DNA from 2 places in the Bradyrhizobium sp. AUGA SZCCT0431 genome. Region 1 is predicted to be linked to the other one. Evidence: riboswitches for the same ligand, from Rfam matches in the RefSeq annotation. Region 1 holds a riboswitch; the other holds the start of a gene.
The links. A riboswitch is a leader RNA that binds a small molecule or an ion and turns the genes downstream of it on or off. The one in region 1 is predicted to bind cobalamin.
Positions count from the first base shown of each region.

Region 2: another riboswitch for cobalamin. It lies ahead of JQ567_RS09340 (TonB-dependent receptor); the one in region 1 lies ahead of metE (5-methyltetrahydropteroyltriglutamate--homocysteine S-methyltransferase).

Region 1 covers NZ_JAFCLR010000007.1:52,469-68,179, forward strand. Annotated here, with positions in the region: gene JQ567_RS08275 (ribonucleoside-diphosphate reductase subunit alpha) at 1-697, opposite strand, end outside; cobalamin riboswitch at 813-1,033, opposite strand; cobalamin riboswitch at 1,166-1,367, shown strand; gene metE (5-methyltetrahydropteroyltriglutamate--homocysteine S-methyltransferase) at 1,472-3,838, shown strand; gene JQ567_RS08285 (hypothetical protein) at 3,884-4,081, shown strand; gene JQ567_RS08290 (aromatic ring-hydroxylating dioxygenase subunit alpha) at 4,089-5,174, shown strand; gene ftsH (ATP-dependent zinc metalloprotease FtsH) at 5,312-7,234, opposite strand; gene tilS (tRNA lysidine(34) synthetase TilS) at 7,492-8,520, opposite strand; gene ybgF (tol-pal system protein YbgF) at 8,593-9,705, opposite strand; gene pal (peptidoglycan-associated lipoprotein Pal) at 10,048-10,539, opposite strand; gene JQ567_RS08315 (N-acyl amino acid synthase FeeM domain-containing protein) at 10,848-11,588, opposite strand; gene JQ567_RS08320 (bifunctional diguanylate cyclase/phosphodiesterase) at 11,741-14,074, opposite strand; gene tolB (Tol-Pal system beta propeller repeat protein TolB) at 14,244-15,575, opposite strand; gene tolA (cell envelope integrity protein TolA) at 15,662-15,711, opposite strand, start outside.
Region 2 covers NZ_JAFCLR010000008.1:41,139-56,849, reverse strand. Annotated here, with positions in the region: gene soxY (thiosulfate oxidation carrier protein SoxY) at 1-337, shown strand, start outside; gene soxZ (thiosulfate oxidation carrier complex protein SoxZ) at 365-676, shown strand; gene soxA (sulfur oxidation c-type cytochrome SoxA) at 673-1,536, shown strand; gene JQ567_RS09375 (hypothetical protein) at 1,533-1,841, shown strand; gene soxB (thiosulfohydrolase SoxB) at 1,870-3,612, shown strand; gene JQ567_RS09365 (hypothetical protein) at 3,609-4,070, shown strand; gene JQ567_RS09360 (MBL fold metallo-hydrolase) at 4,367-5,407, shown strand; gene JQ567_RS09355 (ABC transporter substrate-binding protein) at 5,543-6,373, opposite strand; gene JQ567_RS09350 (ABC transporter ATP-binding protein) at 6,373-7,155, opposite strand; gene JQ567_RS09345 (iron ABC transporter permease) at 7,152-8,195, opposite strand; cobalamin riboswitch at 8,330-8,530, shown strand; gene JQ567_RS09340 (TonB-dependent receptor) at 8,644-10,923, shown strand; gene JQ567_RS09335 (DUF6925 family protein) at 11,021-12,037, shown strand; gene JQ567_RS09330 (transcriptional regulator) at 12,153-12,401, shown strand; gene JQ567_RS09325 (hypothetical protein) at 12,398-12,685, shown strand; gene JQ567_RS09320 (hypothetical protein) at 12,770-13,009, opposite strand; gene JQ567_RS09315 (hypothetical protein) at 13,169-13,324, shown strand; gene JQ567_RS09310 (hypothetical protein) at 13,454-14,701, opposite strand; gene JQ567_RS09305 (MFS transporter) at 14,892-15,711, shown strand, end outside.

The DNA.
Region 1 (15,711 bases):
TGTCGAGCAGCAGCCGCGCGCTCACGTAAGCGTAATTGGGCTCCTGCTCCACCAGCGTCCGCGCAGCCATCACGGAAGCGAGCGCCAGTTCGCCCTGGCTGATGCCGTCGTAGATATTGCGCTGGGTTTCCGCGATGACAGGCGCGGCGTCGACGCCGTCAACACCGGCGCAGGCCTCGCCCACGATCAGCGCGAGCCGCGCGGTATCGAGCGGCACTTTGGTGCCGTTCGCCAGCGTCACATGTAGCACAGGTCCTGCCGCAGGGTGGGCCGATTTGGCGGCCTCCTGCTCGGCGCGCTGCCTGGTGCGCTCGTCGCGGTACAGCACATAGGCGCGCGCCACCTTGTGGTGCTCGCTGCGCATCAGCGCCAGTTCGACCTGGTCCTGCACGTCTTCGATGTGAAAGGTGCGGCCTTCGCTCATCCGGCGTGACAGCGCGCCGACGACCTCAGCGGTCAACTGCTCCACCACCTCGTGCACCCGGCGCGAGGCCGCCGCGGTGTGGCCCTCGACGGCGAGGAACGCCTTGGTCATCGCGACCGAGATCTTGCTGGCATCGAATTTCGAAACCGTGCCGTTGCGGCGAATCACCTGCATCGGAAGTTCGGCGTCCGGCGCGGCGAGCGTTTCGGGACGCAACTGGAACAAGGGAGCGGTTTTGGTTTCGAGAGAAATGAGACCGGAAGATTCGGACATCGGCAGACCCCGTGGTGTTGTTGAGGCCGGATGTCTTTGGGGACGCTGCATCGAATGCGCGACGGCAAACGCCGGCATGGATCTGCAAGCGACCGCCGGGACACCCCGCCCGTGGACGTTTTTTCGGTGTCGCGGCAGGTCTCCTGGCTCGCAGGTCGTCGTTGTTCCCTTGTCTTCCCAATGCGAAGCCGCATCAGTGACGTGAAAAAGCGGGAGCAACTCACTGCTTACAGTTGCGGGGGCAGCGCCGGAATCTCGCGAACTACCGCGATTCACCGGCTTCCCTCTTAGCCACCAAATCTTGCGACGGGGTGGACCGTGACGTCTACATGTCGTGTTATTCGGCGGCCGGTGTCAATGGGCACGGATGGCGATAGCCAGAAAATTTGGCAAGTTCCTCCGCAGCTGTGAACAACGATGGCGGCTGTGCACCCGCACCGGTCGAGTTGACGGGCGCGCCGAGTTGCAAGTAAGTGGACGTGTCGTGGTTCTTCGGGATGGTTTTCCCGAAGCTAAGAGGGAAGCCGGTGTGAAGCCGGAGCTGCCCCCGCAACTGTAAGCGGCGAGCCGCTGTCCAACAAAGTCACTGAGACCCGCAAAGGTTTTGGGAAGACCGGACAGCAGCATTGACCCGCGAGCCAGGAGACCTGCCTCGACAACATAAACGTCCTCGGGCGGGGTGTCCCGGTGGTGCGGTTGCGATTCCGCGCGCCCTATCGTCCGGAATCCAGACGTGTCACTTCGGCCTTTGCCCCCAACTTTTGGGGTTAAGCCATGACTTCTTTCAAAGCGACTGCTTCTACAAATTCTACCTCCTCACTTCCCGTCGCTTCGCTCGGCACGCCGCGCATCGGTCCGCGCCGCGAGCTGAAATTCGCGCTGGAGAGTTTCTGGTCGGGTACGACCGACGAGAAAGCCCTGATCGAGACCGGCATCGGGCTGCGCGCGGCCAATTGGGCGCGCCAGAAGAAGCTTGGTGTCAGCATCATCCCGTCCAACGACTTCTCGTTCTACGACCAGGTGCTCGACACCTGCGTGATGGTCGGCGCGATTCCGAAAAGCTACGGCTGGAACGGCGGCACGGTTCCGCTCGCCACCTACTTCGCGATGGCGCGCGGCGCCCAAGGCGCGGCGCATGATGCCGACTGCGGCCACGCCCACCACGACACGGCCCACGGCGTGCCGGCGCTGGAAATGACAAAATGGTTCGACACCAATTACCACTACATGGTGCCGGAACTGGAGAAGGATCAAACCTTCACGCTCGCCTCGCGAAAGCCGATCGAGGAGTACCTGGAAGCCAAAGCGCTCGGCTACCAGACCCGCCCGGTGCTGGTCGGCCCCGTGACGTTCCTCAAACTCGCCAAGTGCAAGGATGCGGGATTCAACACGCTGTCGCTGCTCGACCGGTTGCTGCCGGTTTATATCGAGGTGCTGAGCGAACTCGCGAAGGCCGGCGCGGAATGGGTGCAGATCGACGAGCCGTGTCTGGTCCTCGACCTCGACATCATCGCGCAGCAGGCGCTGCATTATGCCTATGCGGAAATCGCCAAGGCGGTGCCTGGGCTCAAGATCATGCTGGCCACGTACTTTGGCGGGCTCGGCGCCAACCGCGACACCGCGATGGCCCTGCCTGTCGCTGGCCTGCATCTCGACCTCGTGCGCGCCCCGGAGCAACTCGACGATCTCGCCGGTCTTCCAAAGGACCGCGTGCTGTCGCTCGGCATCATCGACGGCCGCAATATCTGGCGCGCCGATCTGAGCCGGCTGCTCGACCGGCTGGAACCTGTGGTCACCAGGCTCGGCGGCGACCGCGTGCAGCTCGCGCCATCCTGCTCGCTGCTGCACGTCCCGATCGACCTTGCGCTGGAAACCAGCCTCGATCCCGATGTGAAGAGCTGGCTGGCATTTTCGGTGCAGAAGATCGAGGAACTGGCGGCGCTCGGAACGGCATTGGCGCGCGGCCGCGTCCACGCCGACGCCATCCTGAAGGCCTCCGATGAAGCCGCAGCCGCGCGCAAAGCTTCGCCGCGGATCCACGATGCCAAGGTGGCGACGCGTGCCGCCGGCATCGATAGCGCGATGCGCCGCCGCCTCAACGCGTTTACCGATCGCGCCGGCGTGCAGCACAGCCGCTTCAACCTGCCGGCCTTCCCGACCACAACCATCGGCTCGTTCCCGCAGACCGCGGATGTCCGAAACGCCCGCGCCGCGCATGCCAAGGGCGAGCTGACCGACGACGCCTATAAACTCTATCTGCAGAACCAGACCGCGCGCGCGGTGCGCTGGCAGGAGAATATCGGGCTTGATGTGCTGGTTCATGGCGAGTTCGAGCGCAACGACATGGTGCAGTATTTCGGCGAACAGCTCGAAGGTTTCGCCTTCACCGGGCATGGCTGGGTGCAGTCCTACGGATCGCGCTACGTCCGCCCGCCGGTGCTGTTCGGCGACGTGTCCCGCCCGAAACCGATGACGGTCGAGTGGTGGCAGTATGCGCAGTCGCTGACCAAGCGGCCGATGAAGGCGATGCTGACCGGGCCGGTGACCATTCTGAACTGGTCGTTCGTCCGCGACGATATTCCGCGCAGCGAAGCCTGCCGCCAGGTCGCGCTGGCGATCCGTGACGAGGTCGCCGACCTGGAGGCCGCCGGTGCCGGGATGATCCAGATCGACGAAGCGGCGCTGCGGGAGGGCCTGCCGCTGCGCCGGTCGGAGTGGAAGACCTATCTCGACTGGGCGGTGGACGCCTTCCGCATCTGTTCGTCGGGCGTGCGCGACGACACCCAGATCCACACCCACATGTGCTACTCGGAGTTCAACGACATCATCGATGCGATCGGTGCGATGGACGCCGACGTGATCTCGATCGAGACCTCGCGCTCGAAGATGGAACTGCTCGACGCTTTCAGGAACTACCGCTATCCGAACGAAATCGGCCCCGGCGTCTACGACATCCATTCGCCGCGGGTGCCTGAAACCGCTGAGATGACCGACCTGCTCAAGCTGGCGCGGCTGCGGCTCTCCGACGCCCAGCTCTGGATCAATCCGGATTGCGGATTGAAAACCCGGAAATGGGAAGAGGTGCGGCCCGCTCTGGTCAACATGGTCGCCGCCGCCCGCGAATTGCGGGCGCTCGCTTAAACGCCCGCCCCGTCTCTCAACCCGGCATCATTGAAAGGATACGCCATGCGCTTCTGGATCGAATGCACGAGGTGCGAGACGGGGCAGGCCGCCCACATCAATATCGCGCTGGTCGGCAGCATGTGGCGCGACGGCGAGCGCACCGTGCTCGCCTTCGTCGGCGGCGACGGCCAGCGCATCGAGGTCACCGAGACGCCGGAACAGATCATGGCGCTGCATCTCGGACCGCTGGCAAAGGCGTAACGACGCGATGACGGTGAGGCCTGATAATGCCTGGTCGGAAGCCTCTGTCGATCTTCGCAAGGTCGGCGCGAACCCGGATCACTGGTATCCGGTCGCATGGTCGCACGAGGTGAAGTCCGGCCAGACTTTCGCGGCGCGGTTCGCGGGCGAACCGATCGTGCTGGTGCGCCCGAGGGAGGGCGCGATCTTCGCGCTTGAGGACCGCTGCGCGCACCGCCAGGTGCCGCTGTCCAAGGGAACGGTCGATGGCTGCACCCTGCGCTGTGTCTATCATGGCTGGCGTTACGATGCGTCGGGCGACTGTGTCGACGTGCCCTATCTCGGCAAGGGCAAGCGGCCGAACGGCGTCCGCCGTTATCCCTGCTTCGAACGCGACGGGTTGATCTTCGTGTGGCCCGGCACGGCGTCTGCCGCCGCTCCCTTGCCGCAGATCGGCGCAGCCGCTGATACCGCCTACAAGACCCGGCGGTTCGGCAAGCTCGTCGCCTGTCACTACACTTTCATGCATGAGAATTTGATGGACATGAACCATCAGTTCCTGCACCGGCGCACCACCGGAAAAGTCGTGCCGCGCTATCTCGGCAGCCGCGCCGGCGAACGCTGGATGGAGGTCGATTACAGCTTTGCCCGGCCTGGCGAGAAGCCGCCCCTTGGCGAGGCCGTCATCGTCGGCCGCCTGCGCGGCCGTGCCGGCACGGCGCGCGACCTGATGACGGTGCGCACCGAATATCCCTACCAGACCCTGCAGATGTGGACGAAGGGCGACGCACCGGTTCTCAACGTATGGCTCGGCTACACACCCATCGATGCGGCGCAGCGCCGTAACCGGACCTTCGTCGTGCTGTCGGTGCGCAAGCCCAGAATTCCCGGCATCCTCGGTCTCGGCTGGCCGGTGCTGGCCTGGTTCACCAACCGGGTCTTTTCGGAGGATTGCGAGATCGTGGAGTTGGAACAGGCCGCCCACGACGCGCAAGGCGCGGACTGGAACAGGGAAGTGTTTCCGCCGATCCACGCGCTGCGAAAACTGTTGCGGGAGTGCGGGGAGCCAGGCAGTAGCCCGGATGGAGCGCAGCGAAATCCGGGACGCACGTGACGTCGCGGCATGCCCCGGATTTCGCTTCGCTCCATCCGGGCTACAGCCCGCGTTGATCCTCATGGCGCAGGGCCGGGACGCCACCATAAAAAAACGCGGCGTCGCCGCCGCGTTTTCTATTTCAGATGCAAACCGACTTAGGCTTGCGGTTGCGGCTCCAGGCCGGGATCCGGATCGGGGCGCGGGCGCGACTTGCCGGCGGGCGGCACAGCCGAGGCCCGCGGCGTGGTCGGCTCAAGCACCGACTCGCGGTTCGGCTTCTTGCCATTGAGCAGGTCGATGATCTCGTCGCCGGACAGCGTCTCGAATTCGAGCAGGCCCTTGGCAAGCGCTTCGAGGTCGGCGCGCTTTTCAGTGAGAATGCGCGTCGCTTCGTTGTAACCGTCTTCGACGAAACGCCGGATCTCGGTGTCGATCTTCTGAACCGTGGCTTCCGATGCGTTCTGGGTGCGCGACACCGACATGCCGAGGAAAACCTCGTCCTGGTTCTCGCCATAGGACACGGTGCCGAGCGCCTCGGACAGGCCCCAGCGCGTCACCATCATGCGCGCCAGGCGCGTGGCCTGCTCGATGTCGGACGACGCACCCGAGGTGACCTTTTCGCGGCCGAAGATCAGCTCTTCGGCAACCCGGCCGCCCATCATGATCGCGAGCCGCGACGTCATCTGCTCGAGCGACATCGACAGCTTGTCGCGCTCCGGCAGTTGCATCACCATGCCGAGCGCGCGGCCGCGCGGGATGATCGTGGCCTTGTGGATCGGATCGGTGGCGACGACGTTGAGGCCGACGATGGCGTGACCGCCTTCGTGATAGGCCGTCAGCAATTTCTCTTCCTCGGTCATGACGAGCGACTTGCGCTCGGCGCCCATCATCACCTTGTCTTTTGCTTCCTCGAACTCGGCCTGGGTCACCATGCGCTTGTTGCGGCGCGCGGCGGTCAGGGCGGCTTCGTTGACGAGGTTCATCAGGTCGGCGCCGGAGAAGCCCGGCGTGCCGCGCGCGATGGTCTTGAGGTTGATATCCGGTGCCAGCGGCACCTTGCGGACGTGGACCTTGAGGATCTGCTCGCGGCCGACGACATCCGGGTTCGGCACCACGACCTGGCGGTCGAAACGGCCCGGGCGCAGCAGCGCGGGATCGAGCACGTCGGGCCGGTTGGTCGCCGCGATCAGGATCACGCCTTCATTGGCCTCGAAGCCGTCCATCTCGACCAGCAACTGGTTGAGGGTCTGTTCGCGCTCGTCATTACCGCCGCCGAGACCGGCGCCACGATGGCGGCCGACCGCGTCGATTTCGTCGATGAAAATGATGCAGGGCGCGTTCTTCTTGGCCTGTTCGAACATGTCGCGGACGCGGCTGGCGCCGACGCCGACGAACATTTCAACGAAGTCGGAGCCCGAGATCGTGAAGAACGGCACATTGGCCTCGCCCGCGACCGCGCGCGCGATCAGGGTTTTGCCGGTGCCGGGAGGGCCGACCAGGAGCACGCCGCGCGGAATCCGTCCGCCGAGGCGCTGGAATTTGCCGGGGTCGCGCAGGAATTCGACGATCTCCTGCAAATCCTGCTTGGCTTCGTCGACGCCCGCGACGTCCTCGAAGGTGACGCGGCCATGCGCCTCGGTCAGCATCTTGGCGCGCGACTTGCCGAAGCCCATCGCCTTGCCGGCGCCGCCCTGCATCTGGCGCGACAGGAAGATCCACACGCCGATCAGCGCGATAAAGGGCAGCCAGGAGACCAGCAGCGACACGAACCACGGCACATTGTCGCCGGGCGGCTTCGCGCTGACGTTCACCTTGGCATCAACCAGGCGCTTGACCAGCGACGGATCGTTCGGCGAGTAGGTCTGGAAGCTGGAGCCGTTGGTGAAGGTGCCGTGGATTTCCGGCCCCTGGATCACGACGTCGCGGACGGTGTTCTTTTCGACCTCGCTCACGAACTGCGAAAACGTGATGTCCTGCGAGGACGCGCGCTGCCCCGGATTCTGGAAAAGCGTGAAGAGTGCCAACAGCAACAAAACAATGATGACCCAGAGGGCGAAATTGCGCAGATTGGCGTTCATCGATCTTCCTTCGTGGCCGCGCGGATCGCGGCCTTATGTCCTTGGGCAGTAAACCCTGGGTCGTCAGGTGAGAAACCCCCGGAGCACTGCTTACAATCTAGGTGGCGCCTGGGTCGATGCCAAGGGAACCACGCAGGACTATTTAACGCATCCTAGCGCGATTCCCGGTCAAATAATGGCGTAAAAATCAGCGTTTTTCGGGGTGGTTAAGACTCCCCGCCGGTTTATGACGGGATATCGAGGTTTGGGCTTGCCTCTCATTCCGGCCTGCGACGACGCGGGGGAGCCGGCTCGACGTGAATTCGACCTCCAATCAGGCTGATTGCGGCGCCCGCGAGGGTCTGCTTCAACTTCGGCTGGCCTTCCGATACCGCCCGGTCCAGCACCGTCAGCAGGGCCTCGACCTTGCCGAGTTCCGCAGGCCCCTCGTGACCGACGCGGTCGATGGCCCGCATCAGCAGCCGAAGCCGGATTTCCTCAGGCAGACCCGCAAAGGCTGACCCATCGAAGCCAAAACGCGCGGCGTCATTGCGATCCCTCAGCGCCAGATAGCGCTCGGCGCCATCGACCAGCACTTCCAGCGCGGCATTGGCCCGCGCCAGCCGCGACGCCAGCCGCGCCAGATTTCTGGCGTCGCCGCCCTCTTCCGCCAGCGCCGGCATCAGCGCCCGCAAACGAGGCCGCGTGTAATTGACGTCGCGGTTGGTCGGATCATCGGCGAAGGCGATCTTGGCCTTGTTCAATGTCGCGATCAGTTGCGATTTCGGGACATCCAGCAACGGCCGCGCCAGCCACACGCCGTCACGTTCCGATTGCCGCGCCATCGCCGCCAGACCGGCGATGCCGCTGCCACGCAGCATCCGCATCAACAATGTCTCGGCCTGGTCGTCGCGGGTATGCGCGGTGAGGATATGGGTCGCGCCAGCAGCGCGTGCTGCCTGCGCCAGCAGGCGATAGCGCGCCGCCCGCGCCGCGGCCGGCACGCCCGTATTCGGCTTGGCGCCATGCCAGCGTAGCGTGCGATGCGGCAGATCGAGATGCCTGGCGAGCTTTTTGACGTCACGCGCCTCGCGCGCGGCTTCATGCCGCAAGCCATGATCGACGGTCACCGCGATCAATCGCGGCCCGCGCTTCAGGGCATGGCGCCAGCGCGCGGCGAGCCACATCAGGGCGATGGAATCAGGTCCGCCGGAAACGGCGAGCACGATCGCGGGCACAGCCTTCCAGTCGGCGAACAGAAGTTTCGCCTGGCTCGCCGTGATCGGGGAATGGTCGTCCTCTGCCATGGGCCGACCATAGCGTTTTCGGGCGAAGCCTGTCCCGCACTTGATGCGGGTTCAGGCCGAACGAGCGAAAGCTCAGCACTTCACCCGCTTCTGCTCGCGGTCCACGGCGGCCTTCACGCCGGCCGAGGCGCGCGGATATTTCCGCGTCACTTCGCCGAGCGCGGCGCAGGCCGCTTCCTTCTCCTTCAGCGCCGCCAGCGACTGGCCGAGCCGCAGCAGCGAGTCCGGCGCCTTTGCGGACTTGTCGAACTTGGTGGTCACGCCGAGAAAGGCTTCCGCAGCGTCACGGTATTGCTGACGCTGGAAGTAGCTTTCGCCAAGCCAGTATTGCGAATCCGCGATCAGGGGATCGCTCGGATATTTCTGCGCGAAATTTTTCATCGTCTCTTCGGCGAGCGCATAATCCTTGCGCTGCATGTAGCCGATGCCGAGATCGAACTCGTCCTTGGGCGTCGCCGAAGGCGGCAGCGTCGTCAGCGCGGCGCTGGCGCCGGGCGCACGCACCGGCGGCGCGCCGCCGGGATCGCGCGGGCTGATCGCACCGAGGTCGAGCGGCTCGCCCCGTCCGCGCCCGCCGGGAGCGCCGACCGGCGCGTCGTTGGCGACCGGCAACTGACCGCCACCGAGCGCGCGCGGCGCGCCAGGGGCGTTGGGATTCTGATTGGGATCGAAGGCGTCGCCGCGGCGGCGGCCGGGCGCCGGTGCTGCCGCCTGATCCTGCATGATCGGCGGCGGTGCCGCGATCTGCGGCTGCTCATAGGACGGCTGCGCCTGCGGATAGCCCTGCTGCCCCTGCGGATAGCCTTGCTGCGCCTGGGGTTGCCGGGCGGGCGGATAGGCCTGGACCGGGGGCGGCACCGCGGCCACGCTGGGCTGCGCCGGCGCAGCCGGAGGCTGACCGGCAGGGGCTACCGCCGCACCGCCACCGAGCTGCCGCAGGCGCTCCTCGAGCTGGCGGTTACGATACTGCAGTTCCTCGTTCTGGCCGGTGAGCTGCCGCAGCTGGTTCTCGAGCCGCTGGATCCGCATATCCGCATCGGCGTCGTCGGATTGCGCCTGAACGGGCGGGCTTTGCGGAGAAGAGGACCACGGGAACGATACCTGTGCGAAGGAGGCCTGCGAAGACAAGGAGAGCATCGCGGCAATCGCCGCGGCGCTGATCGCATTGAGAAACCTGAATGACATTTTGCCCTGACGACGAAAATTCGGCGTGACATCGAAAGCCGAACACATTGAGAGAGGGAGTACGCCAGAATTGTGACTGGCGTTTCCGAATCCGGAAGCCGGATTTCGGTATGGTTTAGTATCAGCTTCAAAACAAGCAAGCGGCTTGGTCGGCGGGCCGTTCATCAACGGAAGGGATCAGGCCCATGCACGCACCCGTGAACGGGGTGCGGCTGTTCTTCGACGTCCAAGCCGCGAAACTGGTGCCCGACGGAGCGGACGCCGTCATTCGCGGCCCCATCATGAGACCAAAATGAAACCGGCGCCCGAAGGCGCCGGTTCTGAACTCGTAATCGTAGCCCCTCAGGCGCCGGCGTTCAGCACCGTGACCGCGCGGCGGTTCTGCGACCAGCAGGAGATGTCGTTACACACGGCGACCGGGCGTTCCTTGCCGTAGGAGATCGTGCGCATGCGGTTCGGATCAACGCCGCGAGAGGCGAGATAGCTCCGTACCGACTGGGCGCGCCGTGCACCGAGCGCGATGTTGTACTCGCGGGTGCCGCGCTCGTCCGCATGGCCTTCGATGGTGAAGGAATAGCGGTTGTAGGTCTGCAGCCACTGCGCCTGCTTTTCCAGGGTCGCGATCGCCTGCGGGCTGAGCTCGGTCTGGTCGCTCTCGAAGAACACGCGGTCGCCGACATTGACCACGAAGTCCTGCTGGCTGCCCGGGGTCGCCGCACTCGCCATCGCCCCCTCGGCGCCGACGTTCTTGTTGGCGCAAGCGCCCATCGACAGGGCCACCGCGAGTACCGCGGCCAGTTTCAATCCCTGGAGGATGCGCATCTGATGTTTCATTCCGGAGCCTCCGCGCTCACGTTTTCCGACTGTTATCCGGTCTACAGGGCGATGGTTAAGCGAACGTTCCGTCAACCTTGATGGAACCTTGCCAGACCCGATCAAATGCCGACAATCCGTGAAAAGCGCCCACGATGGTTAATGGTTTGTAAATGTGGCGCGACGGTGAAGGCAAGTGCAGGCTGGTCCGAAATCGCCCGATTTGGGTGTTTCGGGCATTGGGCTAGGCGCTGGCTTACGGAATGCCCGGCCACTGCGGCCGGAACCCGCCGGGTCAGGCTCGGCGGTGCGCCATTAAGTCGGCTGGCTCAGGAATTCGGAACGATCGAGGGACCCTCATAAGGCGTGACAACCCCGTGTGGCAACGACTGCCGCTCGCCGGCGCGCTGGAACAGCATCCGCCGCTCGAATGCACTTGAGCGCATGATGGGAAACCGGGTCATGACGCGTTCCCGCACGGCCCGGTAATCGGACGCCATCAATGCCACCTTTGGCAAAAAGCCCGGAAACGAACGCGGTTCGGCGATGACCTCGGACATGAAGACCCGGCGATAGAACGCCTGGTGCTCCGCACGAACGAGCGCGAGCCCGGTATCGGCGTTGAAATGCTCGCATGCCATATAGGCCAGCCGGACCGTCAGATAGGGAATCTCAGGGAACTGTCTGGCTTTTTCGGGGAGCGCCGCAAGGCGAAGCGGATCGATGAAAACTTCGCCCTTATCGATGCGCGGGTGAAGAACATCGCCGAACAAGTCGACTGAACCGGAAATCCGACATTCCGACGTCACGACGTTGAGGCGGAGAGAACTACAGAGTTCTCCGTCAACATAGATTCCAAACATCCAGGCGTTGGGCGCATCGTCGTAATGATCGCTGACGCGCTGGGACTCTGACGGCGCGGTTACTCCGCCATGCAGATAGGCTTTGTAACGCATCAAATAGATGCAATCTTTTTCCTCGGGAGTTTCCATGAGCCGGTAATCGACGCGATCAGAGAGTCCCGACTCCGGCACAAAGAGCGTCGTGCGCGGTTCGGCTCTGGACTTCATCTGATACTCCATAACTTCAACTTCCGAACAACTTGTGCGAGTGTGAAAGCTTAACAGCTCCTTAATAAAATTGCAAAGCTATCGAGACGTTAGGGTTAACCTGTGCGGCCGTCAGCACCCGTAAAATTACGGAACAAATACGGGAGGTTGCGTCAGGCGATTGAGCGCGATGGAACCACAACCAACGGCTCGTCCGGCGTCGAACGGCGACCGTGGGAGGCGTTCAGCAGCTGGCGGATTCGCACCGCCGGAACCGGCCGGCTGAACAGATAGCCCTGCGCCTCGGTCACCGTGCCATCGGTGCTGACCAGTTCCAGTTGCTGGTTGGTCTCGATGCCCTCGACCACAACCGACATGCCGAGATCGGCCGACAGCCGCGCCACGCCGCGCAGCAACGTCAACGGACGATCGGTATCGATGCCTTCGAGGAAGGAGCGGTCGATCTTCACTTTTTGCAGTGGGAAGTTGTGCAGATAGCTCAGGCTCGAATAGCCGGTGCCGAAATCGTCCAGCGAGATCCGCACGCCGAGCGAATGCAGTTGCGACAGCACATCATGGGTCAGCTGCGTGTTGCGCAACAACGAGGATTCGGTGATCTCGATTTCGAGCCGGTTCGCCGGCAGGCCGGAGACCTCGAGCGCGTAGCGGACTTCGCTCAGCACGTCGCGCTGATGGAATTGCTGCGGCGAGAAGTTGACGGCGACGCTGACGGCCTCGGGCCACTTCATGCACTCCATGCAGGCCTTGCGCAGAATCCAGCGGCCGAGGTCGACGATCAGGCCCATATCCTCGGCGACCGGAATGATGTCGATCGGCGACACCGTGCCGCGGACCGGATGATTCCAGCGCAGCAGCGCCTCGCAGGTCGCGATCTTGCCGGACTTGATATTGACCAGCGGCTGATAGAACAGCTCGAACTCCTCGTTCGCCAGCGCCTTGCGCAGGTCGAGTTCCAGGGTACGGCGTGCTTCGACGGTTTGCGCCATCTCGTCGCGGAAGAAGCAGAAGGTGCCGCGGCCGTCCGCCTTGGCGCGGTACAGCGCCATGTCGGCGTTCTTGAGCAACGTGTCCGCGCTGACGCCGGGAGAGGTCATGGCGATGCCGACGCTGGCGCCGATCTCGACCAGATGATTGTCGATCTTGTAGCGCTCGCTCAGCCGGTCGACGATGCGCCGGGCGAGGCCCGCCGCATCCTCGTTGGAGTGAATGTCCTGCTGGAACACGACGAATTCGTCGCCGCCAAACCGCGCCACGAAGTCCTCGGGCCGCAACATCTCGCGCAACCGCCCGGCGACCGCGCACAACAACTGGTCGCCGCAGGGATGCCCCAGCGTGTCATTGACCTGCTTGAACTGATCGAGGTCGACGAACAGCAGCGCCGACAACCTGTCGACGCCTTGCTGAATGGCCAGCAGGCGCCCGATCTCGTTGCGGAAATTGACCCGGTTGGGAAGCTCGGTGAGTTCGTCGTAACGCGCGAGATGGCTGATCTTGGCTTCCGCGTCGCGCCGCTCGGTGATGTCTTCGAGCAAGACGACCGCGCCGCCGCCCGCCATCGGCTGGAACGTCCATGACAGCGACCGGTTGCGCGCGGCGTCGGGATCGGTCGTGATCATGTCCCGCGCCTGCGAATTTTCGATTTCCGACAGGATCATGCTGCCGCTCGCGTTCGAAATCGAACCAGAGGCGACGCAGGCTGCGATAATGTCGGACGCACTGACGCCGCCCTGCACCGAATCGTCAGGCAGATTCATCATCTCGCTGAAGCGGTGGTTCATGACCGCAAGGCGGCCGTCGGCGCCGAACATGCACAGCCCGTGCGGCATGTTGTTCAACGCCGTATCGAACTGGCCGGCCAGCGCCGCCTCGCGTTCGCGCGCCACCAGCGCCTGCATGAAAATTCGGTGCAGATTGGCCGAGATCTGCAGCACCGCTACGAGGAACGCGGTGCACACGACTGACATGGCCACGTAATAGGGCGTACCACGCAACGCCAGCGCGATCACGGTTGGACCGTAGATGAGTGCAGCCTGCAGCTGGAATACCCACTGACGTCCATAGGCTCTGCCCGCACCTAACGCCAGGGTCCCGGTGGTGGTGGACAGGCAGATCATATGAGCCACGGCATCGTCAGTGAACAGCAGCGTCGCGGAGCACCATGTGCCGAGCGCGGTGGCCTGAATCATCGCGCCGATCTGATGGTACTTCTTCCAGCGTGCAGCATCCTCAACAGTCGGGGGCGATTTGCGCGCGTGGTAGCGCTGCACGATGAATGCGCGGACGACGCCAGCGACGACGAGCAGCGCGACGCACGCCCAGATCAGCGTTGAGCCCGTCTTCAGCGCGGTCATCGCCGCGGCGCCAGCGCCGAAGACGAGGCCCGTCAGCATCGGAGCGGAAGTCTCGAACAGCGAATCGATCAACGCCGCGCGAAGATAGGGCGACGTCTGTTGATCCGGCTCTCCGCTCTGTTTGGCAAGCTGCATGTTCGGGCGCACGTCCTTTGGATTAGACGTTGTACCCTTTGCAGATGAAGTCTTTCTGAGCGAACATCGTTACCAAGACGTTGCCTTTCGTTTCAGGCCGTAGAAATCTGCCTGATAAATCAGCATGCTAGGCAATGTTTGCCGATTAACGCCCTAACCAGTGGAACGCTCAGGACAACAGCGGAGACCATGCCGGATCGGAGGCGAAGCCGGGCGTTGGAACCCGCAATTCGTTGCGCCCGGAGATATCGACGGTGAACAATGAAGGGCCGCTATTGCCGCCGGGCTCTCGGAAGAACATCAGCACCCGGCCGTTCGGCGCGAACGTCGGTCCTTCATTATGGAAGCCCGAGGTGAGAATGCGTTCACCCGATCCGTCCGGCTTCATGATGCCGATCGCGAATTGACCACCGCCCTGCTTGGTGAACGCGATGTAGTCGCCGCGCGGCGACCACACCGGCGTCGAATAGCTGCCCTCCTGGAACGAAATGCGCTGCGCGCCGCCGCCGGTCGCCGGCATCACATAGATCTGCGGCTTGCCGCCGCGATCGGACTCAAAGCAGATGCGGGCTCCGTCCGGTGAATAGGACGGCGAGGTGTCGATCGCCGGCGTGTCGGTCAGCCGCGTCGTCGATTTCGAGCGCAGGTCCATCACGAACAGGTTCGAATTGCCGCCCTGCTGCAGGCTCATGATGACGCGCTGGCCATCCGGCGAGAACCGCGGCGAGAACGACATGCCCGGGAAGTTGCCGACGATCTCGCGCTGCCCGGTCTCGATGTTGAACAGATAGACGCGCGGATCGCCCTGCCCGAACTCCATATAGGTGATTTCCTGGGTTGACGGCGAGAACCGCGGCGTCAGCACCAGGTCGGCGCCGCGCGTCAAATATTTCACATTGGCGCCGTCCTGATCCATCAAGGCCAGCCGCTTGACGCGGCGTTCCTTGGAGCCGCTCTCGTCGACGAACACCACGCGGCTGTCGAAGTAGCCTTTTTCGCCGGTCAGGCGCTCGTAGATCTGGTCGGAGATGATGTGGGCGATCCGCCGCCAGTATTCCGGCGAGGTGAAATATTGCTGGCCGGTGAGCTGCTGGCCGGTGTTGACGTCCCAGAGCCGGAATTCGGCCTTGAGACGGCCGTCGCCCTGCCGCGTCATGCGGCCGGTCACCAGCGCCTGCGCGCTGATGCTCTTCCAGCTCTGGAAGTTCGGCGCCGCGTCGATATTGATGGTCTTTTCGATGTAGGCCGCCTGGTCGATCGGCGCGAACAGTCCGCTGCGCTTCAAATTGTTGGTGACGACCTGCGTGACGCCGACGCCGACCTCGGCGTCTGCCGGCGTGCCGGCCGCGAAATTCGGGATCGCGATCGGCAGCGGAACGAATTCACCTTCGGGAATGGGAATACGTTTCGGCGCCTGGCCGAAGGCACGCTGGCCGCTTATCAGCAGGCCCGCTGACGCCATTCCCGTAATGATCTGCCGGCGGCTCGGGCGAAACAGCATGTTCGGCAATCCATCTTTGTCAGTCATCGCTTCGACTTTGCTCATATCCGTGATTGCCGGGAGGTGACCACCAAATTACAAAAGCTTCAGGTCTTCTGTTCGGTGAACACCGGCGCAAAATATTTCCATTCCTCGA
Region 2 (15,711 bases), on a different contig from region 1:
GAGCGAAGCCGACGCGATCAAGTCGCTTTACGGCAAGACCGCGGAGGCTTCCGACAAGGTGAAGATGGACGCGCCCGAGATCGCCGAGAACGGCGCGGTGGTGCCGGTATCGGTCACGACGACGCTCGCCGACGTGACCTCGATCTCGTTCCTGGTGGCTGAAAACCCGGTCGCCCTGGTGGCCTCCTACAAGATTCCGGCCGGCACGATGCCGGGCGTTGCCAACCGCATCAAGATGGCGAAGACCAGCAACGTGATCGTCGTCGTCGAAGCCGGCGGCAAGCTCTACAGCGCCACCAAGGAAGTCAAAGTCACCGTCGGCGGCTGCGGCGGTTAAGACACAGATAATCGAAGGATCGAAAAAATGGCATCGACCATTCGCGTGCGCGCCACCTCGTCAGGCGAAACCACCGAAGTGCAGGCGCTGATCCAGCATCCGATGGATTCCGGCTTCATCAAGGATTCCAAGGGCGAGCTCATTCCGCCGCATTTCATCCAGCAATTGACCTTCGAATACAACGGCAAGCCGGTATTCACAGCCGATTGGGGCGGCGGCGTCTCCAAGGACCCCTACGTCAAGTTCGCCTTCAAGGGCGGCAAGAAGGGCGACGAGCTGAAAGTGAGCTGGGTCGACAACAAGGGCGCCACCGACACCACAACGGCGAAGATTCAATGAAGCTGCGAGCCAGGATACAGTTCGCTGCGGCGGCCTTTGCGCTGGCCCTGCTGGCGTTCGCCGCCCCGCCTGCGGTCTCCGCCGACAAAGTCGACCCGGTCGCCGACGAGAAAGCGTTCAAGAAGTTCTTCTACGACAAATTCCCCAAATTGAAGCCGGAGGATTTCGTCAACGGCCCCTATTCGATGGACGCGGACCTGTACAAGCAATGGCAGGACAAGGAACAGTTCCCGCCCTACGAGTTCTCGCTCGAACTGGGCAAGGAGATGTTTTCCAAGCCGTTCAAGAACGGCAAGACCTATGGCGACTGCTTCCCGAATAAAGGCATCGGCATCCGCCAGGACTATCCCACCTTCGACGAGAAAGAAGGCAAGGTCATCACGCTGGAACTGGCGCTGAATCGCTGCCGCGAAGCCAATGGCGAGCCGGCGTTCTCCTATGTGCGCGACGAGATGGCGGCGCTGACCGCCTATATGGCCTTCACCTCGCGCGGAAAGCCGTTCGCCATCAAGATTCCCAACGACCCGCGCGCGCTGGCTGCTTATGAAAACGGCAAGGAATATTTCTACACAAGGCGCGGCCAGCTCAATTTTTCCTGCGCCACCTGCCATGTGCAGAGCCCGGGCGAGAAGGTCCGCACCGAAGTGCTGGCGCCGGCGCTCGGCATTCTCAATGCGATGCCGATCTATCGCTCGGAATGGAGCGGCATGGGCACGACGAGCCGGCGCTTCACCACCTGCAACAGCCAGATCCGCGGCGTGCCGATGACGCCGCAGGACGATGAATACCGCAACGTCGAATACTACCTGTCCTATGTCAGCAACGGATTGCCGATATCAGGTCCGGGAGCGCGGCCATGAGGATCACGACACTCACATCGATCGCGGCGTTGCTGCTGCTAGGCGCGACATCGGCGGTGGCCGCAGGCGAGGATGACTACAAGGCCGCCTACGCCGCAGCGGAAGCTGCCAACAAGCAGGCGGCTTCCTTGCGCAATCAATGGACCACGACGGCCTCGACGCTGGCGGCGGCCAAGAAGTTCGCCGATGGCGGCGATTTCGACAAGGCCACCGCATCCGCGAAAGAAGCGGAAGCGCTGGCGAAAGCTTCGATCTTCCAGGCCACCAGCGAGAAGGAACGCTGGAGAGATTTGGAAATTCGCTGAGAGCGTTTTGCGACGCGCGGAGATGAGTATGACGATCCGCCGCCGGGATTTTTTGACATTAGCGGGTGGTGCCGCGCTTTCAGGCGGCCTGCCTCGCCTCGCGCGCAGCGCCGACAGCGTCTACGACCTCGAGCGCTTCGGCAATGCGCGCATCCTGCACATCACGGACACCCATGCGCAGCTCAAGCCGGTGTTCTTTCGCGAGCCCAGCGTCAATCTCGGCGTCGGCTCGATGCAGGGCAATCCGCCACATCTGGTCGGCAAAGCCTTTCTCGACCGCTTCGGCATCCGGCCCGACAGCGCCGATGCCTATGCCTTCACCTGCATCGAATTCGAAAAAGCTGCGCAGCGGTTCGGCAAGCTCGGCGGCTTCGCGCATCTGAAGACGCTGGTCGACCGCCTGCGCAGCGATGTCGGCGCCGGCCGTTCGCTGCTGCTCGACGGCGGCGATCTCTGGCAGGGCACTGGCCTTGCCAATGTCATGCAGGGCGCCGACATGGTCGCCGCCTCGAACCTGCTCGGCATCGACGCGATGACCGGCCATTGGGAATTCACCTATGGCGAGAAGACGCTGCGCAGCAACCTCGAGCGCTTCAAGGGCGAGTTCCTGGCGCAGAACGTCTTCCTGACCGAGGAAGCCGCCTTCAACGACGCCAAGGCGTTCGATCCGGCATCGGGCCGCGTGTTCAAGCCATGCACGATCAAGGAGATCGGCGGCCGACGGGTCGCCGTGATCGGACAGGCTTTTCCTTACGTGCCGATCGCGCACCCCAAGCGCTTCACGCCGGACTGGAAATTCGGCATCCGCGACGAAGAGCTGCAGAAGCTCGTCGATCGCTTGCGCGACACCGACAAGGTCGATGCGGTCGTGTTGCTGTCGCATAACGGCATGGATGTCGATCTCAAGCTCGCCAGCCGCGTCACCGGCATCGACGTCATTCTGGGTGGCCACACCCACGACGCGGTGCCGCAGCCCATTGCGGTGACCAATCCGGGCGGCGTCACGCTGGTGACCAATGCCGGCTCGAACGGCAAGTTCCTCGCCGTGCTCGATCTGGACATCGGCAAGGGCAAGGTCGCGAACGTGCGCTACCGGCTGCTGCCGGTGTTCTCCGAACTGCTGAAGCCGGATCCGGCGATGCAGGGGCTGATCGACAAGACCCGCGCGCCGCATGCCGGCGACTGGGTCGACAAGATCGCTTCCGCCGATCGCCTGCTCTACCGCCGCGGCAATTTCAGCGGCAGCATGGATCAATTGATCTGCGACGCGCTGCGCGGCGAACTCGATGCCGAGATCGCGCTGTCGCCGGGTTTCCGCTGGGGCACCACGGCGCTGGCAGGCCAGCCGCTGACGATGGAAGACGTGCTGGCGCAGACCGCGGTCACCTATCCCGAGACCTACGTTGCGACCATGACCGGCGCCCAGATCAAGGACGTGCTCGAAGACGTCTGCGACAACCTCTTCAACACCGATCCCTACTACCAGCAGGGCGGCGACATGGTCCGGCTCGGCGGCCTTTCCTATGCCTGTACGCCGGCGGAAAGCGTCGGCAAGCGGATTTCCGAACTGACGCTCGACAATGGCAGCCCGCTGCAAGCCGCCAAGAGCTATAAGGTGGCGGGATGGGCCTCCGTCAACGAACAGACCGGCGCGCCGATCTGGGATGTGGTGGCGAAGCATCTGAAGTCAGGCAAGCCGCCGAACCGCTCGGCCCCGGGCGTGACGCTGAAAGGCGTCGAAGGCAATCCGGGCATTTCGAAACAGGTATGACAGGCCTTACCACCACCCTGCGCATGATGACCGCGGCGCTGTTGATCGCAGCGATCGCACCGGCCGTGCGCGCCCAGCAGGCGCCGCTGCAGGACAAGCCGTTTGCCGAGCACAAGATCGTGCTGCAGCTTTCGGACAATGACCCGCGCAAGCAGGGCCTCGTGCTCAGCGTCGCCAGCAACCTGATGAAGCACTACGACCCCGACAAGGTCGCGATCGAAATCGTCGCGTTCGGCCCGGGCATTGAGCTGCTGCGCCCGGAAAATCCCAACCGCAAGATGGTCGAGAGCCTGGTCGCCCAGGGCGCGCGGTTCGATATCTGCCTCAACACCGTCGACACATTCGAACGCGAAAACGGCAAACGGCCGGAATTCATCGCGGCCGCGACGCCGGTCCAGGTCGGCGTCGCGCAGATTCTGTTCCTGACCGAGAATGGATATACGCTGGTGAGACCGTGACTATTTCCACCGTCATTGCGAGCGGAGCGAAGCAATCCATCACTCCGCGCGGGGATAGATGGATTGCGTCGTCGCTTGCGCTCCCGTGCGCAAACGCTTTGCGTTTGTCGCAGGCAATGACGGGGAACATCAGGCCTTGTACGCATCATGGAATTGAAGGAGCAGGACTGGAGCCGGCCCTGAGGAAGCAAGACTACCTCGAAAGAGTCGCCCGTAGAGACGAAAGCCGTTTGAGGAGGCGACCAAAATAGAATAATATCCTCCGCGAGACTCCAATAGCGAACGCGGCAGCGACCATGATCTTTCGTCAGCTCTTCGACAGCGTTTCGGGCACCTATAGCTATTTGCTGGCCAGCCGCGCCGGCGGCGAGGCGCTGATCCTCGATCCCGTGCTGGAAAAGGCCGACCGCTATTGCCAGTTGCTGCGCGAACTCGACCTGCGCCTGGTCAAGGCGGTCGACACCCATCTGCACGCCGACCACGTCACGGGCCTCGGCGAACTGCGCGATCGCACCCAGTGCATCACCATCATGGGCGAACAGAGCAAGGCCGACGTGGTGTCGATGCGCGTCTCTGACGGCGACAAGGTGATGATCGAGGGTTTGAGCCTGGATGCCCTGTACACGCCCGGCCACACCGATGATTCCTACAGCTATTTGATGGGCGACCGCGTCTTCACCGGCGACACGCTTTTGATCCGCGGCACCGGCCGCACAGATTTCCAGAACGGCAGCGCCCGGGCGCAGTATGATTCGATCTTCAACCGGCTGCTGAAGCTGCCGGATGAGACCATGGTCTTCCCCGCCCACGACTACAAGGGCGACACGGTTTCGACCATCGGCGAGGAGAAGCGCTACAATCCGCGCCTGCAGGTGCGCGGCATCGACGAGTATGTCGAGTTGATGAACAATCTCAATTTGCCGAATCCAAAACTGATGGACGTGGTGCTGCCGGCCAACATGCATGTCGGCCTGCACCAGGACGATCTCGCCAAACAGGGCCTCGCACTGTCAGCGCGCGCCGCGATCGACAGTATCGGCAAGCCCGACATCCTGCTGGTCGATCTGCGCGAAGCCAGCGAGCGCGCCAAGCACGGCACGCTCTCGGGTGCGCTGCATGCGCCCTACCCCGGCATCGCCGAAAGCTTAGCGCCGGGCGGCATGCTGCGCGAAGTCGCGGCCGCGACCGGGCGCCGCGTGGTGTTCTTCTGCGCCTTCGGCGAACGCTCGGCGATGGCGGTCACCGCCGCCAAGAACGCCGGCCTTGCCAACACCGCCCACATCGAGGGCGGCATCGACGCCTGGAAGAAAGCCGGCGGCCCGGTGGTGATGGGGTGAGAAACGTAGGGTGGCAAAGGCGCGCTTGCGCCGTGCCCACCATCTATCCAATCGCCGCAAGAGAGTGGTGGCACGCGGAGCCTGTCATCGGGCGCGCATTCGCGCGACCCGGTGGCTTTGCCCACCCTACGAGGGTTACCGCCCCACCCGCTTCAACTCCGCCGTCAGCACGTCAAGCGCTTCCGCCAGCATCACGCCGCCGCATTCGGTCAGCCGTTCCGGGATCACGATGCGTTTTTCCGGCGGATAGAACCGCGCGAGCGCCGGATGCAGCAGAAAGGCCTGGCCGTCGTCGCGCGCAAAATCGCCGGCCTGCGACACCAGCAGCAAATCCGGTTTCTGGCTCACGATCGCCTCGAGTGAGGCGAAGCCGCCGAAATTGAAGCCGAGATCGCCGGCCGTGTTGAACAGCCCGGTCTCCGCCAGCAGCGAGCCGACAAAACTGTCGCTTCCCGCGACCCAGCCGCGCCGCGACAGCGGCAGCACCCGATAGGGTCTGGCGGCGACGGCCTGGCGCGCCCGTGCCAGCGCGGCATCGAGCCGGGCGATCTGCTGCGCCGCGCGGTCGGGGTGGCCGACGATCTCGCCGAACTCGCGAATCTGGTCCTTCACCTCGGGCAAGGTTCGCGGCACCGGAAGTTCGGCGAGATGCAGCCCGTGCGCCTTCAGCAATTCCCGCGTCGAACGCTTGTCGTACAGATTGGCGACGACGATGTCGGGCTTCAGCACCATCACGTCTTCCGCGCCGCCCGACAGTTTTGGATAGCGCCCGACATCGCCGGCCAACCAGGCATCGCGCGAATATCTGGAAAGCCCGAGTATCTGCTCGGGGTCGGCCAGCGACAGCAGCAATTGATCGCTGCAGACGTTCATCGACACGATGCGCGGCAGCTTGGCGGCCAGCGCCGCCCCGCCCGGCATCGCCAGCGCCGCAACCGCCAGCAGCACGGCAAGCCGGCGGCGCATCACAGATCCGCCCACGGCACGATCACGGCCTCGCGCTGGTATTCGGCGCGGTAGGCGCTGATCCGGAACACGTCGGCGATCACCTGCTCCGACAGCGCTTCCACCGGCGCGCCCTGCGACACCAGCCGGCCCTCCTTCAGGACCAGCACATGATCGGCGAAGCGTGCGGCCAGGCCGAGGTCGTGCGTCACCACGATGACCAGCACGCCCTTATCGGCGGTGGCGCGCAGATTCTTCATCACGTCGATCTGGTGGCGCGGATCGAGCGAGGCGGTCGGCTCGTCGGCGAGGATGACAGGCGCCTCCACCGCGAGCACGCGCGCCAACGCGACGCGGCTGCGCTCGCCGCCGGACAGTTCAGTGACGCGGCGTTCGCTGAACTCCACCACGTCGACCGCCTGCATCGCGCGCAGTACCGCTTCGGCATCCTTTGACGACAGCCGCGCCGGATCGGTCGCGCCGTGCGGATAACGGCCGAGCGCCACGATGTCGCGCGCCGGCAGTGGCCAGTGCACGATGTGGCCCTGCGGCAGATAGGCAAAGCGTTTTGCACGTTCGCGTAGCGATAGATCAGCCAGCGCATCGCCGCCGACGTGGATGTCACCGCGGGACGGCAGCAGCCCCGACAGCGCGCGCAACAGCGTGGTTTTGCCGGCGCCGTTCGGCCCGACCAAGGCGACCAGATGACCCGCGGTCAGCGACAGCGTGACATCGCTGAGCACATGGCGGCCGGCCAGTGTCACGTTCACACTGCGGGCGGTGAGAAGCGCGGCTTCGCTCATGCGACACCTCCCCCGAGCGCACGGCGTTCGCGCGCGATCAGATAGAGGAAGAACGGCACACCGATGATCGAGGTCAACACGCCGACCTTGATGTCGCTGGTCGAGGGAATGATCCGCACCGCGATGTCGGCGGCGAGCAGCAGCGCTGAGCCTGCCAGTGCACTCGGCACCAGCAGCCGCGCCGGATCATGACCGATCAAGGGCCGCATCAGATGCGGCGCGACGAGGCCGATAAAGCCGATGGTGCCGGTGACCGCGACCGCGCCGCCGACCCCAAGCGCGACGCCGGTGATCACGATAAGCCGCAGGCGCCCGACATCGACCCCGAGGCTCTGCGCGGTTTCCTCACCGAGGCTGAGCACGCGAAAGGAATGGCGCTGGCTGAACAGGATCATGCCACCGGCAATGATGAACGGCAGTGCCAGCATCACGTGCTGAAAACTGCGATCCTCCAGCGATCCGAGCAGCCAGAACGCGATCTCCAGCACCACGAAGGGATTGCTGGAAAGGTTCATCACCAGCGCCGTCGCCGCTCCCGCCAGACTCGAAATCGCAAGACCCGCCAGGATCAGGATCAGCAGCCCGGCATTGCGGCCGGCGATCGTCAGCAGCACGAACACCGATCCGAAAGCGGCCATGATCGCCACCACCGGCAGCGCATAGGAGCGCACATCGGCCCACCCCAGCGCGATCACCAGCACCGCGCCGAAGGCAGCCGATTGCGGCGCGCCGAACAGCGAGGGCGAGGCCAGCGGATTGCGCAGCAGGCCCTGCAGCGACGCGCCTGACATTCCCAGGATGGCGCCGATCGCCAGCGCCAAAATGGTCCGCGGCAGGCGGATTTCCCGCACGATCACCTGCGACACATCGCTGCCGCCACCGAGGAGCGCTTCCATCGCCGCCAGCGGCGACAGCCGCACCGGCCCGATGCCGAGCGAGATCAGCACCAACAGCCCGACGAGGCCGGCAAGCGCGGCCGTCACGCCAATCCGGCGCCGCGCGGCCTCCTCGTTTGCAGCAATGATGGTATCAACACTCATCGATCGTCCCCGAACGGTCAGCCCGTACCGCACTATGGGTTCGAGCGGTACTGCTCATGCGACATAAAAGACGCACTCGTCCAGTGAGGACCGCAGGCGGGGCCTGATGGGATTGACTCTGTATTTGACAAACTTCTACCATAATTTTTGACGGTTCCCGTTTTGGGGATCAAAAGGGAATGCGGTGCGGGGAAACTCCCCCAATTCCGCGGCTGCCCCCGCAACTGTAAGCGGTGAATCTTTCGTCCTATGCCACTGGGAATCTCGGTCCTGGGAAGGCGACGAAAGGTAACGACCCGTAAGCCAGGAGACCTGCCGTCAGCCGTGGTCACACGCGAAGATGTCGGTCGGGGAGTACAGGCATTAGTTTCACCAGAGCTGCTTACAGCACGATGGTGGGACTTGGTTCGCTGTGACGTGCCACTGACGTCATACCGAGGCCTGAACCATGTCTTCTACCACCCCAGTCGCCAAGCGGCGCCGCCATCTTTTGCTGGCCTCCAGTGTTCTCGCACCGATCATGGCGCTCGGTATTTCCGGCGCGCAGGCCCAGCAGACCGCCACAGCCGATCAACTGCCGGCGATCGAGGTCAACCCGCCCGGCGACCAGAACAGGACCCGCGCCAAGCCTGCTTCCGATCAGGGCTCGGGTACGCGCCGCGTCGTCGCGCCGAACCCGAGCCCGTCAAGCAATCGGAGCCCTGCGCCGGGGACCGGCTCGAACGTCGCGTCGCAAGGCGATGGCCAGGGCGGCGGCGGAGCGCCCGTCCGGCAATTCGCCGGCATCGTCGGCACATCGGCGACCGTCATCACGGCTGAAGAAATCGCGCATTCGCCCGCGCAGACCTTGCAGGAAATCATCGCGCAAACACCGGGCGTGCAGCTCACCAGCCTGTTTGGCGGCGTCAACGGCGCAAAGACCAGCGTCGATCTGCGCGGGTTCGGCGCGTTTGCGACCTCCAATACCCTCGTGCTGATCAACGGCCGCAGGCTCAATGACATCGACATGGCCGGGGTCGATTTTTCGACCATCCCGCGCGATTCGATCGAGCGCATCGAGATCACCCGCGGCAACAGCGGCGCGGTGCTGTACGGCGACAATGCGGTCGGCGGCGTCATCAACATCGTGCTGAAGAACGGTGTCGGCGGCCCGCCGGTCGCGATCCGCGGCGAAGCCGGCGTCGGCTCCTTCAATCAGCGTATGGCTTCGGTCTCGGCCGCGACCAATTTCGGTCCGTGGTCGACATCGTTCTACGGCAATGGAATCAAGTCGGACGGCTACCGCGTCAACAACGCCCTCGACCAGCGCAACGGCGTCGGCAACCTCAATTACACCACGCCCGGCCTTACAGCGTTCCTGACCCTGTCCGGCGACGACCAGAAGCTGGGTTTCCCGGGCGGCCGTCTCGTCGATCCCTCGATTGGCCTCGATGAACTCGCCACCAACCGGCGCGGCGCCGCCACGCCGTTCGACTACGGCAACCAGCAGGGCGCCAACGCCACCGCAGGATTCACCAAGACGCTGATGAACGGCGTCGATCTGATCGTCGACGGCGGCGTGAGAGACAAGAAGCAGCAGGCCGCCTTCTTCAATCCCTTCGGTAACAGCTACGTCGACGCCCACCTGCAGACCTGGTCGATCACGCCGCGATTGAGCATCAAGAATGTGCTGTTCGGGATGCCCTCACAGATTTTAACCGGCATCGATTATTACGACGCGACCTTCCACCAGGAACGTCCGACGGACCGGGGCTTGCCGCCGATCCATACCTATGATTTGCAGCAGCAAACCTTGGCCGGCTATTTCCAGCAAACCATCGGGCTGTTGCCGACCACCGATTTCTCGTACGGGGCCCGCGTGCAACAAACCACGTTGAAAGCCAGGGACATCGTCAACAACGATCCGAATTGCGCCTTTTTCTTTACCTGCGCGGCGCAAAACCTGCCTCTCGACAGCCGGGAAGGCCAATACGCGCTGCATGTCGGCCTCGAACATCGCTTCAACAATATCGTCTCGGTATTCGGCCGGGCCGCCCGCGCGTTCCGCACGCCGAATGTCGACGAGAGATTGTCCTCCGGACCGTCCTTCGATCCTGTCTTCTTCACCCCGATTCCCGGCACCTTCCAGCTGAAAACCCAGACCTCCCACGACATCGAGGGCGGCTTCCGCATCAAGTCGGGCGGGTTCCAGATGCAATCGAGCATCTACAGCATGGACCTCGAGAACGAGATCCATCTCAACCCGGCACTGTTCTTTAACGTCAACCTCGATCCGACCCGCCGTTACGGCTCCGAGACCAGCGCCTCGCTGCGTATCAGCGACAGCGTGCTGCTGCGCGGCGGCGTGGCCTACACCCGCGCGGTGTTCCGTGAAGGGCAGTTCGCCGGCAATGACGTTCCGCTGGTGTCCCGCTACACCGCCAGCGGCGGCGTGACGTGGAATATCTGGCAGAACTATCTGGTTGCGGATGCCACGGTGCGCGGCTGGAGCGAGCGCTACATGGACAACGACCAGAAAAATACCCAGCGCCGCATCCCGGCCGATGCCACCATCGACTTCAAGCTGAGCGGGGCATATCAGCACTTCTTCTGGTCGGTGAGCGTCAACAACGTGCTCAACGCGCTGTACTACGACTATGCGATCGCAAGCACGTTCACCGACGGCCGCTTCAGCGCCTATCCGCTGCCGGGCCGGACCTACATGGTGAAGGCCGGCGCGACGTTCTGAGCCCGGACGCCGGTCCGGGGCCCGCTCCGGACCGGCTTGTCCTGACCTGACAAGCCAGTATTCTCTTTGGCCCCGAGGGTTAAGGGAATGCTGGTTGATGCCTGATGTTTCCGCCGTCGCGGCGACCGATCTGTTGCAGCGGGAAATCGCCGATCCCGACACGCAATGGAGTCTCGGCACGTTCGGCGCCATCGCCGAATTCACCCGCGACCGCGACGAGCCGGTGCGGCTGACGCAATCGATCGAGGCCGTTGCAGCCGTGACGCCGCGCGGCGGCATTGCGCTGAAACCGGGCGGCAACAGCCGGCCGTTCGCCTCCGAGAGCATCACGAAATCAGGCTGGAGCCATCGGATCGCGCTGTGCCTGCCATCCGACGATTGCGCGATGAACGGCCGCAACGCGCTGACGGAAGTCGGCGCCGATCGCGAGGCGCTGCGGCCGGAGGATCGCGAAGCCATCCTGTTCGATCTCGGCCTCGGCGCGCTGCAGGCGGATTTTTGCGTGCGCGTCAGTGATCCTGATCTCGCCGCGCGGCTGCGCGAACTCTGCGGCCGCGCCGTCTTCGAACACGACAATCCCGCGATGGGGATGATCCTTGGCGCGAACCCGCATCGCGTCTTCATCAGCCGGCTCGGCCGCATCGAGGTCTATCAGCCGATCCCGCCACCCTCGGGCAAGAGCCCGGAAGGGCCGCACACGCATGTGCTGCCAAGACTGCTGAAAAGCGGCCGGACCCATGCAGCCACCGAGCCGGTTCCCGGGGGCTGGATCCCCTGCGCGCACATCTATCCGCCGCATCCGTTGCGTGACGGAATGAGCGAAGCCCGGCCGTTCGACCGGACACGTCACCAGCGTTTTCAACGGATCCTGGCAGCGTGCGGCGATCCCGAAGCGCTCGCGATCAAGCAGCGCGTCGTCGATGCGGTGCTGGCGGGGGAACCGCCTGTGGCGATCGCCGGCGACCGTCACGGCCGCGCCGGCATCCGCATTGCACTGCGCCAGGTGAAGGCCGAAGGCCAGGCGTCAACGACATTGGCAGCCTGGCTGGCCACTTTCGACCAGAGCAGCCCTGAAGACGGCGATGACGCCGCCGCTCTTCACCATGAGGGCTGATTCAACGCGATAACGGGGCATTTTCGACCCAAATTCGCGCCCCCAGCGGCGTAATTCATGGTATTACCGCCGAAACACCGCCCGACGGCATGCGTCGCGGTTCCAGAGGTAGATGATGAACGACGAACCGAAGAGTCCGGCCGAAATGAAAGAGCTTCGGCTGCACCGCAAGCGTACCCAGGAGGTCGAGGGCATCAAGGCGATGGCCGAGATCGCGGCCTCCGACATCGCAATTCGCAAGCGGACTGAAAAGCTGCGCGCGCTGCGGCTGGCCAAGGAAGCTGAGGACCTTGCCAATCCGCCCGAACCGAAGGCCAAGCCCAAAGCGAAAGCCAAAGTGGCGAAGAAGGCTGACGTAAAATGAGCAAAGAAGATCGCGACCGCGCCCAGGCGCGTCTGGATAAAACCACCCGGGCAGCCCAGGACGCGCGGTCCGGCAAGGCCGACCGCGATGCGGCCTCGAGGGCCATGCTCGACAATATGGCGAAGCTGAAGGCGTTGCGGCTTGCCCGCGAGGCCGCCACACCTCCGACTCCCGTCAAGGCAAAGAAGGCCGCGGCCAAATCGAAAAAACCGGGCGAGAAGCGCCCGACCCCGGCATTGGGCGATTGGCTGGCGAGCCAGCAAAGCGGCGGACGACGGACTTAAGCTCGAAGACCCTGAGCTGAGCTCTTTGAGCTCAGCTTTGAAGTCCAGTCTTGAAGTTCAGTCGAAAAACTCAGTCTTGCAGCGTTACGCCGGTGGCCAATGGATCATCGAGCGCGTCTTGGTCTCGGCGTCATAGACCTGCACTTGCAGCATCTGGAATTTGTTCTTTAGCGCCGTGCCCGCCTCTTCGGCGGCTTCGACCGTGTCGTGGTGCGATTTGAAGTGACCATCCACGACAAGCGAATATCCATTGGTCGGCGCCTTGTCGGCGCGAATGATCTTGCGTGGCTGCTGTTCTTCGGTTTCGATGCGAGGCTTCTTCATTTTGGCTCCGTGTGATTGCCCCGTTTGAAGCAATATCGGCAAAAAGGGCAAGGAAAATTCGTGTTGCTGACGCTGGTATAATGCGCAAAGTCGGTCGTATTACGGTGAATGCGTCAATTCGTCCGGATAAAGCCGGTTGAGCCGGCAAAAAGGCGCGATATGGGCGGAAACGGCAAAAAGGGCGAACCTCCGAAGCAGGACAACGACAAGCCTGTGAAGCCGAAAGGCCCGCCTGTCGAAGACGACGATTACGAAGATGGCGACATCGCCACGCCAAAGCACGACCGCCATGGCACTGATGACGAGCCGTTGTGATTATTGTCGTCCCGGCGAACGCCGGGACCCATACGCCGCGGCCGTTGTGATAAGGCAAGCTGGTAGAGGCACCTCAACAACAAGCATCGGTGGCTATGGGTCCCGGCCTTCGCCGGGACGACGCGAGGTCTAGCCAAACCCCTCACTCTCAATCTTCCGGATACTCCCGACATCGAGCAGATGCGCGCCGAAACCGCCGCGCGCCAGTTTGATCGCTGACGACGGCGAGGCCAGCAGAAATGCTGCGGTCATCGCCAGCGGCACGGCGCTGAACCAGTCCAGCCGCACCGGCGTAAGTTCTTCACGGCTGCCGGCATAGGGTCCGCTGGCGGTAAACACACGGCCGCATTCCCGGATAATATCGCCCCGCGTGCCGCCGCGCGATGCGCAACCGAGCAGCGCCTGCATCGCCAGATGCGTGAGCACGCCCTCGCGGCTTTCCGGCAACGGCTCCGGCGTCTCGCCTTGCGAGACACGCAGCAATAACCCAACGAGATCGATGCCGGCGCGATAGGCGTTGACCGGCTCGACCAGCCGCGGGTTGCAATCGATCAGGAGCGGCGCCGTGCCATCGTCGGGCATGATAAAATCGACCGACAGCGCGCCGTGCCAGCCGAGTTGCCCGCCGATGGTCTCGAGATAGGCGCGCACCATCGGCCGGCCCACGCTTTGCTTGATTGCCTCGCCGCCACCGACGCCGAGAGCGACTTGCCGATAGGCATGAAAGCCGACCAGCCGTCCCCGGCAAAACACCGACTGCGCCTTCTCGGTGGTGCCCGTGATGAGGTCCTGGGCCAGCACCTCATCGGCGAACGCATCGCCGGCGCCGAGATCACGCAGCGCTATTTCGAGATCATCCGTATTGCGCACGAACCAGATGCCGCGGCTTGCGGTGCCGATCGAGGTCTTGACCACGGCTGGAAATCCGATGGCGTCGCGCAGCTCGCGTGCAGATTTCACGATCCGCGTCGGCGGCTGCGGCAGCTTCAATCGATCGAGCAGCCGGCTGAACCCGGCCTTGCTGTGCGCGGCGCGATAACTCTCGAATGAAGGCAGCGCAACACCGGCACGGCCATCCAATCGCGCGCGCATCCGCGCAAACAAAAAACCCTGCTCATGCGTCGGCAGCAGCACATCGAAACGTTCTCGCGCCAGCAATTGCTCGACAAACGCCAGAAATCCGGCGGGGTCTGTGCGCATCCCCGGGCAGCGGTGAAATTTGCGGACGAAGCGTGAGAACCGCGCCAGGCAATGGGCGGAGGGATCGCAAACCTCGACATGATGGCCCGAGAGGCCCAGTATCGTGATGGCCTCGCGGGCTGAGGTACTGGAACCTTCTGGCACCAGCACCCGGAGCGGCTTCGCCGGATCGATCATGCCGGATCATTGCCGCGCGCGCCGACTTTGTCCCTGAACTTATTGACGCATTTGGCCCCTTCCGCACCCAGCGCCGGGGCAGCCATGCAGCCGTATTCATGGACAAATAACGGCTAACCACTATTTTCGGCGGGCATTTTAAAAGCCAGCCTTTGCCGGGCCGTAGATCGAGACGGGGTTTGACGCTGATATGGTCGATGTTCTGACCGCGCCGCAACACGTGAAAGCGGACAGTTCTCTGCGCACGCTGGCGGGAATTTCGGTGGCCCATTGGGTCAGCCATTTCCATATCTTCGTGTTGCCGATGCTGTTTCCTTATCTGAAGGCACAGCTCGGCGTCGGCTATATCGAGCTCGGCTTCGCCCTGACCGTGTTCGGATTGGTGTCCGGCCTGACCCAGGCGCCGATCGGCTATCTCGCCGACCATATCGGCGCGCGCAAGGTGCTGCTGATCGGCCTCACTGTCGGCGGCCTGGCGCTGATCATGCTCGGCATGCATCTGAGCTACAGGTCACTGATCGTCTGCGCTGCGCTGCTTGGTCTCGCCAACAGCGTCTATCATCCCTGCGATTACGCGATCCTCTCCACCCATATGGATGAAGCGCGGATGGGCCGCGCGTTTTCGATCCACACTTTTGCGGGCTTCCTCGGCGGCGCGGTGGCACCCGCGATCATGGCGGCACTCGTCGCTTGGGTCGGAGGTCTTGGCGCGCTGATCGTGGCCGGCGCGGTCGGACCTGTGGTGGCGCTGCTGTTGATCGCCGTCGGCATTCCCGATGCGAGTTCGGCCGACCGCAAAACCGATGGCGCGGCCGCACCCCGGCAAAGCGTCATTACGTCGGCGATCATCATGCTGACGTTCTTCTTCATGCTGCTTGGTCTCTCCAACGCCGGCATCAGCAATTTCGGCGTGGTCGCGCTGATGAGCGGCTATGGCGTGACATTCTCCGCCGCCAATATCGCGCTGACCGCGTTTCTCGGCGCCGGTGCGGCGGGCGTGCTGGCCGGCG